Regions from separate parts of the Lelliottia sp. GFLA7 genome, predicted to be linked through region 2. Evidence: predicted binding sites of a transcription regulator. Region 2 holds the regulator's gene; each other region holds the start of a gene.
The links. The regulator PurR, encoded in region 2, represses purine synthesis genes. The targets are predictions, from matches to a motif close to CANGCAAACGTTTGCNTG.
Positions count from the first base shown of each region.

Region 1: the regulator PurR is predicted to act here: its motif matches at 1,986-2,003, upstream of carA (glutamine-hydrolyzing carbamoyl-phosphate synthase small subunit).
Region 3: the regulator PurR is predicted to act here: its motif matches at 1,219-1,236, upstream of glyA (serine hydroxymethyltransferase).
Region 4: the regulator PurR is predicted to act here: its motif matches at 2,336-2,353, upstream of pyrD (quinone-dependent dihydroorotate dehydrogenase).

Region 1 is NZ_JBWLAQ010000003.1:412,632-415,771, reverse strand. It holds gene carB (carbamoyl-phosphate synthase large subunit) at 1-600, opposite strand, end outside; gene carA (glutamine-hydrolyzing carbamoyl-phosphate synthase small subunit) at 619-1,767, opposite strand; gene dapB (4-hydroxy-tetrahydrodipicolinate reductase) at 2,223-3,044, opposite strand.
Region 2 is NZ_JBWLAQ010000001.1:189,610-192,749, forward strand. It holds gene AC07RN_RS00945 (MFS transporter) at 1-599, opposite strand, end outside; gene cydH (cytochrome bd-I oxidase subunit CydH) at 764-853, opposite strand; gene purR (HTH-type transcriptional repressor PurR) at 1,150-2,175, shown strand; gene punR (DNA-binding transcriptional activator PunR) at 2,194-3,105, opposite strand.
Region 3 is NZ_JBWLAQ010000002.1:962,402-965,541, forward strand. It holds gene glyA (serine hydroxymethyltransferase) at 1-1,104, opposite strand, end outside; gene hmpA (NO-inducible flavohemoprotein) at 1,407-2,597, shown strand; gene glnB (nitrogen regulatory protein P-II) at 2,636-2,974, opposite strand; gene glrR (two-component system response regulator GlrR) at 3,053-3,140, opposite strand, start outside.
Region 4 is NZ_JBWLAQ010000001.1:521,137-524,276, forward strand. It holds gene AC07RN_RS02645 (YcbX family protein) at 1-527, shown strand, start outside; gene zapC (cell division protein ZapC) at 524-1,066, opposite strand; gene pyrD (quinone-dependent dihydroorotate dehydrogenase) at 1,232-2,242, opposite strand; gene ssuE (NADPH-dependent FMN reductase) at 2,490-3,065, shown strand; gene AC07RN_RS02665 (aliphatic sulfonate ABC transporter substrate-binding protein) at 3,058-3,140, shown strand, end outside.

The sequences.
Region 1 (3,140 bases), on a different contig from region 2:
GGGGGAAAGATCCAGACCGCGCTCGCAAATCTCTTCGAACTCTTCGCGGTTGTAGGCGATACCGCCGCCGGTGCCGCCCATGGTGAAGGAAGGACGGATAATGCACGGATAGCCCACGTCAGCGGCAACCGCCAGCGCTTCTTCCATGTTATGCGCGATACCGGAACGTGCAGTGTCAAGACCGATTTTTTTCATCGCCACGTCGAAACGGCGGCGGTCTTCGGCTTTATCAATCGCATCGGCAGTCGCACCAATCATGGTGACGCCAAATTCAGCCAGCACGCCCTGACGCTCAAGCTCCAGCGCACAGTTCAGTGCAGTCTGGCCGCCCATGGTGGGCAGGACCGCATCTGGACGTTCTTTTTCAATGATTTTGCGTACGACTTCCCAGTGAATCGGCTCGATGTAGGTTGCATCGGCCATTTCCGGGTCGGTCATGATCGTCGCCGGGTTGGAGTTCACCAGAATGACGCGGTAACCCTCTTCGCGCAGGGCTTTACACGCCTGTGCACCGGAGTAGTCGAATTCGCAGGCCTGGCCGATAACGATCGGGCCAGCGCCAAGGATCAGGATGCTTTTTATGTCTGTACGTTTTGGCATGATTCTCTGGGCTCCTGATTATTTAGCGGTCTGACGGTACTGCTCAATAAGGTCGATAAAGTGATCAAACAGCGGCGCGGCATCGTGCGGGCCTGGGCTCGCTTCAGGGTGTCCCTGGAAGCTGAACGCGGGCTTATCGGTGCGATGAATACCCTGCAAAGTCTGGTCGAAAAGCGATTTGTGCGTCACGCGCAGGTTGGCAGGCATTGACGCCTCATCAACCGCAAAACCGTGGTTCTGCGCGGTAATCATCACCGTATCATTATCGATATCTTTCACCGGGTGGTTACCACCGTGGTGGCCGAACTTCATCTTGATGGTTTTCGCACCGCTTGCCAGCGCCAACAACTGATGGCCGAGGCAGATGCCAAATACCGGAATATCGGTTTCAAGGAAGGTTTTGATTGCGTCGATAGCGTAATCGCACGGCGCTGGGTCACCGGGGCCGTTGGAGAGGAAAATCCCGTCCGGATTCATCTTCAGTACGTCGTCTGCAGGCGTTTGTGCCGGGACAACCGTCAGGCGGCAGCCGCGATCCACCAGCATGCGCAGAATGTTGCGCTTAGCGCCGTAATCGTACGCGACAACGTGGAACGGCAGCTCATCTTCTTTCTTCGCTTCTGGCAGTTCACCCGCCAGCGTCCAGCTACCTTGCGTCCAGCTATACGCTTCAGTGGTGGTGACTTCTTTTGCCAAATCCATGCCGTTCAGGCCCGGGAATGCTTTCGCTTTTTCCTGTGCCAGCGCAGCATCGAGGTTATCCCCGGCGATGATGCAGCCGTTCTGTGCGCCTTTTTCACGCAGCAAACGGGTCAACTTACGGGTATCGATATCGGCAATCGCCACGATGTTGTGACGCTTCAGGTAAGAAGAGAGGTCTTCCGTATTGCGGTAGTTACTGGCAATCAGAGGCAGGTCGCGAATAATCAGACCTTGCGCATGGACCTGGGAAGATTCTGCATCGGCTTCATTGGTGCCGACATTACCGATATGGGGATAAGTAAGAGTGACGATTTGGCGGGAATAGGAAGGATCAGTGAGGATTTCTTGATAACCGGTCATTGAAGTATTGAAAACGACTTCCCCAACCGCCGAACCTGTTGCCCCTATGGCCCGACCGATAAACTGGGTTCCGTCTTCCAGAACCAATAGCGCTGACTTAATCAAAACACCCTCCAAAGAATATTCACTCACTTTATCTGCATATTAATTCACAACGAGGTCATGAAGCAACGCAAATTTGCTGCCAGTGGATTTTCGGCAAACGGCGGCATTCTCGGGATTTGTAGGGGCAATGTCAACTGAAAACGGATATTTTACGTATTCTTTTAACCACCTGGTGAAGCTAAAGGGACTTAGCTGCCAAAAAGATCAACCAAATCACCGAGGAAAACGTTTGTACGCTGAGTTTAATGGTTTCCTATAGCGTCACATAGAAAAAACCAGACCAAATGGTCAAAATTCACATTAGCGCAACACGAAAAACAAAGAAGTGATGATAAAACAGGGCTTACAGATAGGATTTGATTTATAAGCAGCAAAATAAAAGGGCAATAAATTATTGCCCTGTGTAATCAAGTAACTATGACTACAATAACCACATCACGAAGGGTATAAAAAATTTATAATTCGTTGAGATTAAGCACATCTCGCATATCAAAAAGACCATTTTCTTTCGATTTTAACCACAAAGCAGACCGCACTGCGCCGTTCGCGAAGGTCATTCTGCTAGAAGCTTTATGCGTGATTTCCACTCGCTCACCTATATCGGCGAAGATAGCGGTGTGTTCGCCGACGATATCGCCTGCACGCACGGTCGCAAAACCGATTGTTCCCGGTACGCGTTCGCCGGTGTGACCTTCACGGGTATACACCGCACAGTCTTTTAAATCTTTGTCGAGTGCATAAGCAATCGCTTCGCCCATCGCCAGCGCGGTTCCGGATGGCGCATCGACTTTATGGCGGTGATGCGCTTCGATAATCTCGATATCCGTGTAGTCGCCCATCACTTTGGCTGCTTTTTCCAGCAGTTTGAGCATGACGTTGACGCCCACGCTAAAGTTCGCAGCAAAGACAATAGCGATATCCTGCGCAGCGTCTTTGATGGCTTGCTTGCCTGCATCATCAAAACCCGTGGTACCGATGATCATCCCTTTACCGTGCTGGCGGCAAAAAGCCAGATGCTCCAGCGTGCCTTCCGGACGGGTAAAATCGATGAACACATCAAAATCAGCTTTTACTGCGTCAAGACTGCTTTGCACCGTGACGCCTGAATGTCCAGCCCCCGCCAGCTCACCCGCGTCCGTACCTAAAAGCGTAGAGCCTTCGCGTTCTAGCGCCGCACCCAGCACGACACCCTCCATCTGCAGCGCAGCCTGAATCAGCTGACGGCCCATACGTCCACCCGCGCCCGCAATCGCGACACGGACCTGTGCATCATGCATAGTTATTCTCTTACGTTAAAAGTATGTAAATCGTTTTCAGATTAACCAGCCTTTGAGAAGGCTGCCATCTAAAACGCCGATAATTAGAATTTTATG
Region 2 (3,140 bases):
CGGAGCAGAACCGACAGCTCTTTGCGCACGTCCGGACGCTCGCCCGCCCCGCCTTTCGGCAACGAGAAGAACAGCGCGATCATCGCCACGACACCCAACATCGCTGTGGCGAGGAACGACATACGCCAGCCGATGACTTCACCCAGCCAGGTCGCCGCTGGCACGCCGCCAATATTCGCTATCGTGAGCCCCATAAACATCGTGGCGACCGCGCTGGCCTGCTTGTGCTTAGGTACTACGCTCGCGGCCACCACCGACCCCAGGCCAAAGAATGCGCCATGATTGAGGCTGGTCAAAATGCGCGACAACAGGAGGGTGGTGTAGTCCGGAGAGAGTGCCGAAAGCACATTTCCCACTGTGAAAATGGCCATCAGGAAAATAAGCGCATTTCGACGCGCACGATGCGAAAGCAGTAATGTCATCAAAGGCGCGCCGATCATCACGCCAATGGCATAAGCGCTGATCAGCATGCCCGCCGCAGGAATAGAAACATACACCCCTTTAGCGATAACCGGTAGCAGCCCCATGGGGGAGAACTCGGTGGTGCCGATCCCAAATGCGCCAATCGCGAGGGCCAGCAGTGGAAAATTGATTTTCATTCATTAACTCCGGGAACCGTGTCATTACGCGACACAGAAAAAATATGTCGAAAGCATGACAGCAATCACAAAAAATGAGAAGTTAACAAATTGGCAAAAGATTATTGTCGGGAGAGTAACAATAGAAGGAAGAAAACGAGGGAGAAGGCTCTCCCCCGCCTGAATCAGTGCAGAATAGCCGTAAAACTTGCCGCAACAATCAAACCCAGCACGATAATTGTGGTCGTTAACGAAAACTTAAGATCGGTATTCATCAATTTTTCTCCTTTTAATCCCCACATGAAAAGTGAGCTTGCTCATTTTTACACAGTTTCGCTCAAAAATCTTCCTGGATTTAGGCTCATAACCGTTTTTGCGCTTCCCCTTTTCATCAAGATAGGACAAAATTCCACGCTAAATTTATAAGCGTACCGGCCACTGACCCCCTCCTGACGTCCTGTGTCGTTTTCCCGGCGTATCGCAATTCAATTTGCGAGATTAGGGTGAGAGAAGGCAAACGTTTACCTCTCAATTTATCAGGAGCTTAGGATATGGTCTGGAGTGACAGCTAATGGCAACAATTAAAGATGTAGCGAAACGCGCAAACGTTTCCACTACAACTGTATCACATGTAATTAACAAAACCCGTTTCGTGGCGGAAGAGACGCGCAACGCCGTTTGGGCTGCAATCAAAGAATTGCACTACTCCCCTAGCGCCGTGGCTCGCAGCTTGAAAGTAAATCACACCAAGTCGATTGGTCTGCTGGCGACCAGCAGCGAAGCCGCCTATTTCGCCGAAATTATCGAGGCAGTAGAAAAAAACTGCTTCCAGAAAGGCTATACCCTGATTCTGGGAAATGCCTGGAACAGCCAGGAAAAACAGCGCGCTTACCTGTCGATGATGGCGCAAAAGCGCGTCGATGGCCTGTTGGTCATGTGTTCTGAATACCCGGAATCCGTGCTGTCGATGCTGGAAGAGTACCGTCATATCCCGATGGTGGTGATGGATTGGGGCGATACACGCGCTGATTTTACCGATTCTGTCAACGATAACGCCTTTGAAGGCGGTTACATGGCTGGCCGTTATCTGATTGAACGCGGTCATCGCGAGATTGGTGTCATCCCCGGTCCGCTCGAGCGTAATACCGGTGCAGGCCGCCTGGCGGGCTTTATGAAAGCCATGGAAGAAGCGCTGATTACCGTTCCGGAAAACTGGATTGTCCAGGGCGACTTTGAACCCGAATCAGGCTACCGCGCAATGCAGCAGATCGTTTCGCAGCCGCATCGTCCGACTGCCGTATTCTGTGGCGGTGATATTATGGCAATGGGCGCGCTTTGCGCAGCCGATGAGCTGGGTTTGCGCGTCCCGCAGGATATTTCCGTGATCGGGTATGATAACGTGCGCAACGCTCGCTACTTTACTCCCGCGCTGACGACGATTCATCAGCCGAAAGACTCTTTGGGTGAAACGGCATTCAACATGCTGATGGATCGTATCGTCAGCAAACGTGAAGAGTCTCAGTCAATTGAAGTCCATCCGCGCCTGATTGAACGTCGCTCCGTCGCTGACGGTCCGTTCCGCGATTACCGTCGTTAATCGTTTCTACGGGGCCGGTTATTCCGGCCCCCGTAGCCACTCTCTGTTCAGCGTTTCGCTATCACCCAAATAATCCAGCAGCCAGGCCAGCGCAGGCGACATATCGTTTTGCTGCCATGTCAGGCAGCAAGCCGCATCCGGGAACGGATTTTCAAGCTCAAGCGCCACCCATTCTCCGCGATCAATCCGTGGGCGTGCGAAATGCACGGGCACCATCCCCACACACAGCCCCGCCGACAAACAGGTTGCCGATGATTCCCAGTCTGGCGCGACGACCCGCCGCTGGTTATCAAGCAGCCAGGTGATGCGTTTTGGCAGCGAGCGCGACGTATCCTCCATCACCAGCGACGGCCAGTTGCGCAACACGTCGTCACTCAGCGGGCCGTCCATCGCAGCCAGAGGATGATCGCTTGCCACCACGCAACTCCAGCTCAGCGTTCCCATATCCCTAAAGGCGTAACGCCCCCCGACGGGAATGGCCTGCGTCGCGCCGATCGCCATCTCCACCCTGCCGTCCGATAGCGCATCCCATACGCCATTAAACACTTCCTGGGAGACGCGAAGTTCCACATCCGAGAAATGGCGGTAGAAATCAACCACCATCTGCCGCGTCCGTTCAGGTTTTACGATGTTATCCACCGCAATCGAAAGATGACCGCGCCAGCCATTGGCAATCTGCTGGCACTGTTCACGTGTGATCATCATTTTTTTGATAACAGATCGGCCTTCTTTCAAAAACCATACGCCAGCGGGGGTCAGAACGACGTCGCGATGACGGCGTTCGAACAGCGGTACCGCCAGCCACTCCTCCATCTGACGTACCGTATAGCTGACGGCAGAAGGTACGCGATGCAGTTCCTGCGCGGCTCCACTAAAGCTGCCATTCCGGGCGACAGCATCCACGACTTCTAAAGAATATTCAGACCACATTTTTTGCCTGCAAAATTTTTGAACGCAACCGCCAA
Region 3 (3,140 bases), on a different contig from region 2:
AGCCGGAGAACCGATACGGATACCGGAAGTCACAAACGGGCTCTTCGGATCGTTCGGTACGCTGTTTTTGTTCACGGTGATGTTCGCGCGGCCCAGGGCGGCGTCTGCTTCTTTACCGGTCAGGTTTTTATCAACCAGATCCAGCAGGAACAGGTGGTTTTCAGTCCCGCCGGAAACCACTTTGTAACCACGGTTCAGGAAGACTTCCACCATGGCTTTTGCGTTTTTCGCAACCTGCTGCTGATACACTTTAAACTCTGGCTCCATCGCTTCTTTCAGCGCCACGGCTTTGGCCGCGATCACGTGCATCAGCGGGCCACCCTGAGCGCTTGGGAACACAGCAGAGTTCAGTTTTTTGTACAGCTCTTCGTTACCGCCATGTGCCAGGATCAGGCCGCCACGCGGACCCGCCAGGGTTTTATGGGTGGTCGTCGTCACAACGTGAGCATGCGGAACCGGGTTCGGGTAAACGCCTGCCGCAATCAGACCCGCGACGTGCGCCATGTCGACGAACAGGTATGCGCCGATGCTGTCTGCGATTTCACGCATTTTTGCCCAGTCAACCACGCCAGAGTAAGCAGAGAAGCCACCGATAATCATCTTCGGTTTGTGGGTCTCAGCCTGCTTCGCCATGTCTTCGTAGTCAATTTTACCGGACTCATCAATGCCGTAAGGGATGATGTTGTACAGTTTGCCTGAGAAGTTAACCGGTGAGCCGTGAGTCAGGTGACCGCCTTGTGCAAGGTTCATACCCAGCACGGTATCACCCGGCTGCAGCAGCGCGGTGTAAACCGCAAAGTTAGCCTGAGAACCGGAGTGCGGCTGCACGTTAGCGTAATCTGCGCCAAACAGCTCTTTTGCACGGTCAATCGCCAACTGCTCAACGATATCAACGTACTCGCAACCGCCGTAGTAGCGTTTGCCTGGATAACCTTCAGCGTATTTGTTGGTCAGCTGAGAACCCTGAGCCTGCATAACGCGCGGGCTGGTGTAGTTTTCGGAGGCGATCAGTTCGATGTGCTCTTCCTGACGTACTTTTTCCTGCTCCATTGCTTGCCACAGTTCTGCATCATAATCGGCAATGTTCATTTCACGCTTTAACATCCGCTTCTCCTACTCAGCTAACAATAAAATTTGGCCTAAAAAGCCGGTCCTGTTGGACAACGCGCCACAGTATAACCGAATAGTTCTTCGATAACAGGTCTTGACAAACGAATTTACGCAAACGTTTACCTCCACGCCACGCAAGGGTTTGAGGAATAAAGCTCTCACGATTTTAAACGGATTTCTTTTCAGGTTTGTGATGCACATTTTTCATGATGCACAGACCCATTTACAACGCAGGGTTATTTTTTATAAGATGCATATAAAATACATCATTAAAATATCACCTGAAGGAAATTGCTATGTTAGACGCTCAAACCATCGCTACGGTCAAGGCTACCATTCCCCTGCTGGTTGAAACCGGACCAAAACTCACCGCCCATTTCTACGATCGCATGTTCGCGCATAACCCGGAGCTCAAAGAGATTTTCAACATGAGCAACCAACGCAACGGCGATCAACGCGAAGCCCTGTTTAACGCCATCGCGGCTTATGCCAGCAATATCGATAATCTTGCGGCGCTTTTGCCAGCGGTCGAAAAAATCGCGCAAAAACACACCAGCTTCCAGATCAAACCGGAGCAGTACAATATTGTCGGCAGCCATCTGCTGGCAACGCTGGATGAGATGTTCAGCCCAGGCCAGGAGGTGCTGGATGCATGGGGAAAAGCTTATGGCGTGCTGGCGAATGTATTTATCAATCGCGAAGCGCAAATCTACAGTGAACACGCCACTAAAAAGGGCGGCTGGGAAGGAACGCGTGCTTTCCGCATCGTAGAGAAAACACCGCGTAGCGCGCTGATCACCAGTTTTGAATTTGAGCCGGTTGATGGTCTGCCTGTCGCGGACTATCAGCCAGGTCAGTATCTTGGCGTGTGGATCAAGCCCGAGGGGTTCCCACATCAGGAAATCCGCCAGTATTCCCTGACTCGCAAACCAAACGGTAAAGGCTATCGCATTGCCGTGAAACGCGAAGATGGCGGTCAGGTATCAAGCTGGCTGCACAACCACGCCGTGGTTGGCGACGAAGTTCATCTTGCCGCGCCGGCGGGGGACTTCTTTATGACTGTTGATGCCAATACGCCTGTTACGCTGATTTCCGCAGGCGTCGGCCAAACGCCTATGCTGGCGATGCTGGACACGCTCGCTCAAGCCAATCATAGCGCTCAGGTTAACTGGTTCCACGCGGCGGAAAACGGCGATGTGCATGCCTTTGCCGATGAGATAGCTACCATGACGACCGGTTTGCCGCGCTTTAACGCACACACCTGGTACCGTCTGCCAACGGGTGCAGACCGCGCAAATGCACGTTTTGACAGCGAAGGGTTGATGGATTTAAGCCTGCATGAGGGATTATTCAGCGCGTCGGAGATGCAGTTTTACGTCTGTGGGCCGGTGGCGTTTATGCAGTTTGCCGCGAAGCAGCTGGTTGAGCTGGGCGTGAATAAAGACAACATTCATTACGAATGTTTCGGCCCACATAAAGTGCTGTAGTAGGACTTCCCCTCCCGAGCGGGAGGGGAATATTCAGATTAGATTGCGGCGTCGTCTTCTTCACCCGTACGAATACGAATGACGCGCGCCACATCAAAGACAAAGATCTTACCGTCACCAATTTTACCGGTTTGCGCCGTGCGGATAATGGTATCCACACAGGTATCCACGATATCGTCAGTCACCACAATTTCGATTTTCACTTTCGGCAGGAAGTCCACCATGTACTCTGCGCCACGGTACAACTCGGTGTGGCCCTTCTGGCGACCAAAACCTTTCACCTCGGTCACTGTCATCCCGGTAATGCCAACTTCCGCCAGCGCTTCACGCACATCATCCAGTTTGAAAGGTTTAATAATCGCATCAATCTTTTTCATGGTGGGTCCTTAAACGCCTGTCTTTTGCAGCTTCGTAATCGATTGCTCACAGTATCATAAACAATCAAATTTGCGGTATTACTCTTTAAAGTCGTTCGCTTCCAGCTCATGGCGCGACAGCAGTTTATAAAACTCTGTACGGTTTCGCCCAGCCATGCGCGCGGCG
Region 4 (3,140 bases), 330 kb from region 2:
TCTTCGATGTCGTGAAACCCTGCAGCCGGTGTATTTTCACCACCATCAGCCCAGAGAAAGGTCAAAAGCACCCTTCCGGCGAACCGCTGAAAACATTGCAGTCATTCCGAACCGCGCAGGATAACGGCGATGTCGATTTTGGTCAGAACCTGATCCCTCGCTCCAGCGGTGTTATTCGCGTGGGCGATGAAGTCGAAATCCTCTCCACTGGACCAGGTCGAATTTACGGAGCGGGCGCAGATGCAGATGAAGAAACGGCAGAAGTGGAAGTGCAACCCGCAACAGCGGTGACCCTTCAGTGGCAAGGGCAAACGGTGAAGGGAAACAATCAGCAAGTCTTGCTCGAGCAACTGGAGCAAGCCGGAATACGCGTTCCTTACTCGTGTCGCGCGGGGATTTGCGGTTGCTGTCGTATCAAACTGATAGAGGGTGAAGTCACGGCATTGAAGAAATCAGCGGTGGGCGAAGACGGCACCATTCTTTGCTGCAGCTGTGTTCCTAAAACATCGCTACAGCTAGAGCTTTAAACGGCCTGTTCCAGGCTAAATGAATCCACACGGAGCTGCGGTTTGAGTCTGTCATTCATGACTTTAATCGCATCACCCAGCTGCATCGTACGCCCGGCAATGATCACGCCGGGCTGTGCCAGCAAACAGAGCGCTGCATTTTCGCCAGGCTCGACCACCAGCAAACTTACCTCTTCCGACGTATCGCTGAGATGCACGCACGCTGCATCTCCCGTACCCGGCGTCCACGCCTGTCCATGAGCCAGAAAATGCCAGCTTTTCGGCATCTGCGGTTTGAGGAAACGAATAGCCACCAGCGCGTTCAATACCAGTTCGGCACGCTGTTCCTTCGTTAGCACGAAGTCGCGGCACTTCTCTTCAAACGAGAAATAAAGGGCGGCATCATCAACACAAAAGCCCGATGGGGCAAAGGCATCAGGAGTCAGCATTCGGCGGGCATAGCGAGAACGAAATAACATGCCATTGGCTAAATCGAGCATCATTCGATCGTGCTCTTCACAAAAATACCAGCGCCAGTTATCGTCAGGTTTAATTCGCATTTTCCTCTCCCGTCCCTCACATCCTGTACTAAAAATGTCCTGATTATCGCTTCGCTTATAACATCAATAAATAGAAGACCATAATGTCTAAATAAGCAACAATGACGGAATATAAAACAACCAGGGCCGGAAATAAAGCACTGGTTGTCTTATAGAGAGAAAAGTTTAGATATGATTAACGATTTCTTTAATCAATTGAGGGCCTTTAAAAATAAAACCAGAATAGATTTGTACAAGCGTCGCACCCGCAGCCATCTTCTCACGCGCAGCGATGACAGAGTCGATACCACCCACGCCAATAATCGGTAAACGCCCTTTTAATTCTGCGGACAATGCGCGAATAATTTCGGTGCTTTTTAATTGTACCGGACGGCCGCTTAACCCACCCATTTCATCACAATGTTTCATTCCATTTACCAGCGAACGATCGAGTGTCGTATTGGTCGCAATAACACCATCAATATTATGGCGAACCAAACTATCGGCAACCTGGATCAATTCTTCAACGGAAAGATCCGGAGCGATCTTTACCGCGACCGGAACATATTTATGGTGAATTGCCTGCAGTTCATTTTGTTTATTTTTAATGGCTGATAACAGATCGTCCAGCGCTTCACCATATTGCAGCGTACGCAAGCCAGGGGTATTTGGCGATGAGATATTCACCGCAATATAACCCGCATAAGCATAGACTTTTTCCATACAAATCAGATAGTCATCTTTACCGTGCTCTACCGGCGTGTCTTTATTTTTGCCGATATTAATTCCCAGCACGCCGTCAAAATGCGCTTTTTTTACGTTCTCGATCAGATGATCGACGCCGTGATTATTAAAGCCCATTCGATTGATCAACCCTTCGGCTTCAATCAGACGGAACAGTCGCGGTTTGTCGTTACCCGCTTGTGGACGTGGAGTGACCGTGCCGACTTCGATGGAACCAAATCCCATCGCGCCCAGCGCATCAATACACTCGCCGTTCTTGTCCAGGCCAGCAGCCAGACCCAGGGGATTCTTAAACGTCAGCCCCATACATTGAACAGGTTTTTCTTGCACTTTCTGGCGCACCAGCGCTTCCAAAGGTGTGCCTGTGATGCGACGTAACTGCTGGAATGTCAATTCATGAGCGCGCTCGGGATCGAGCTGGAAAAGGGCTTTACGTACGAAGGGGTAATACATGAACTCTCCTGGATTCCGGTGTGCAAACCGGACACGGATTATCAGCGATCGCGGCGTGAAAGGGAATTGACCTGAGGCAAAAAAACGTCTTTCTGCGCAATCGTTTTCCTTTCTGGCGGTTTCTTATGCAATTTCTGGATTTTTAATTCCAGATAAATCATTTAGTGGAATAACCCCGCAATGTCACACTCCTGAAAATTGTTATCAATGTTAGATAAAAGCAAACAAATAGTTATAAGGAGCATACATGCGCGTCATCACGTTGGCTGGAAGTCCGCGTTTTCCCTCACGTTCCAGTGCCCTACTGGAATATGCCCGCGAACAGCTGAATTCGCGGGATGTCGAAGTCTGTCACTGGAATCTGCATAACTTTGAGCCTGAAGATTTGTTGTATGCCCGGTTTGAAAGTCCGGCGCTTCAGGCACTGATTGAACAACTGAAGGGGGCTGATGGTCTGATTGTAGCGACGCCGATTTACAAAGCCTCGTTTTCCGGCGCGCTAAAGACGCTTCTCGATCTGCTGCCTGAACGTGCTCTGCAGGGAAAAGTCGTCCTTCCGCTGGCAACCGGCGGCACCGTCGCCCATATGCTGGCCGTCGATTATGCCCTCAAGCCGGTGCTCAATGCGTTAAAAGCCCAGGAAATCCTGCACGGCGTGTTCGCTGATGATACTCAGGTTATCGATTATCAGCACAAACCGCAGTTCACCCCCAACTTGCATTCGCGTCTTGATAGCGCACTCGAAACGTTCTGGCAGGCATTGCATCGCCGGGATGCTCAAGCCCCGACCTTTGGCCGTCTGAAAGGAGTCGCCCATGTTTAAATACCTCTTTCGTCTTGGGCTAACGAGTTTGCTGGCCGTCTCCGCTCTGGCTCATGCGGCAAACTCTGCGCCAGA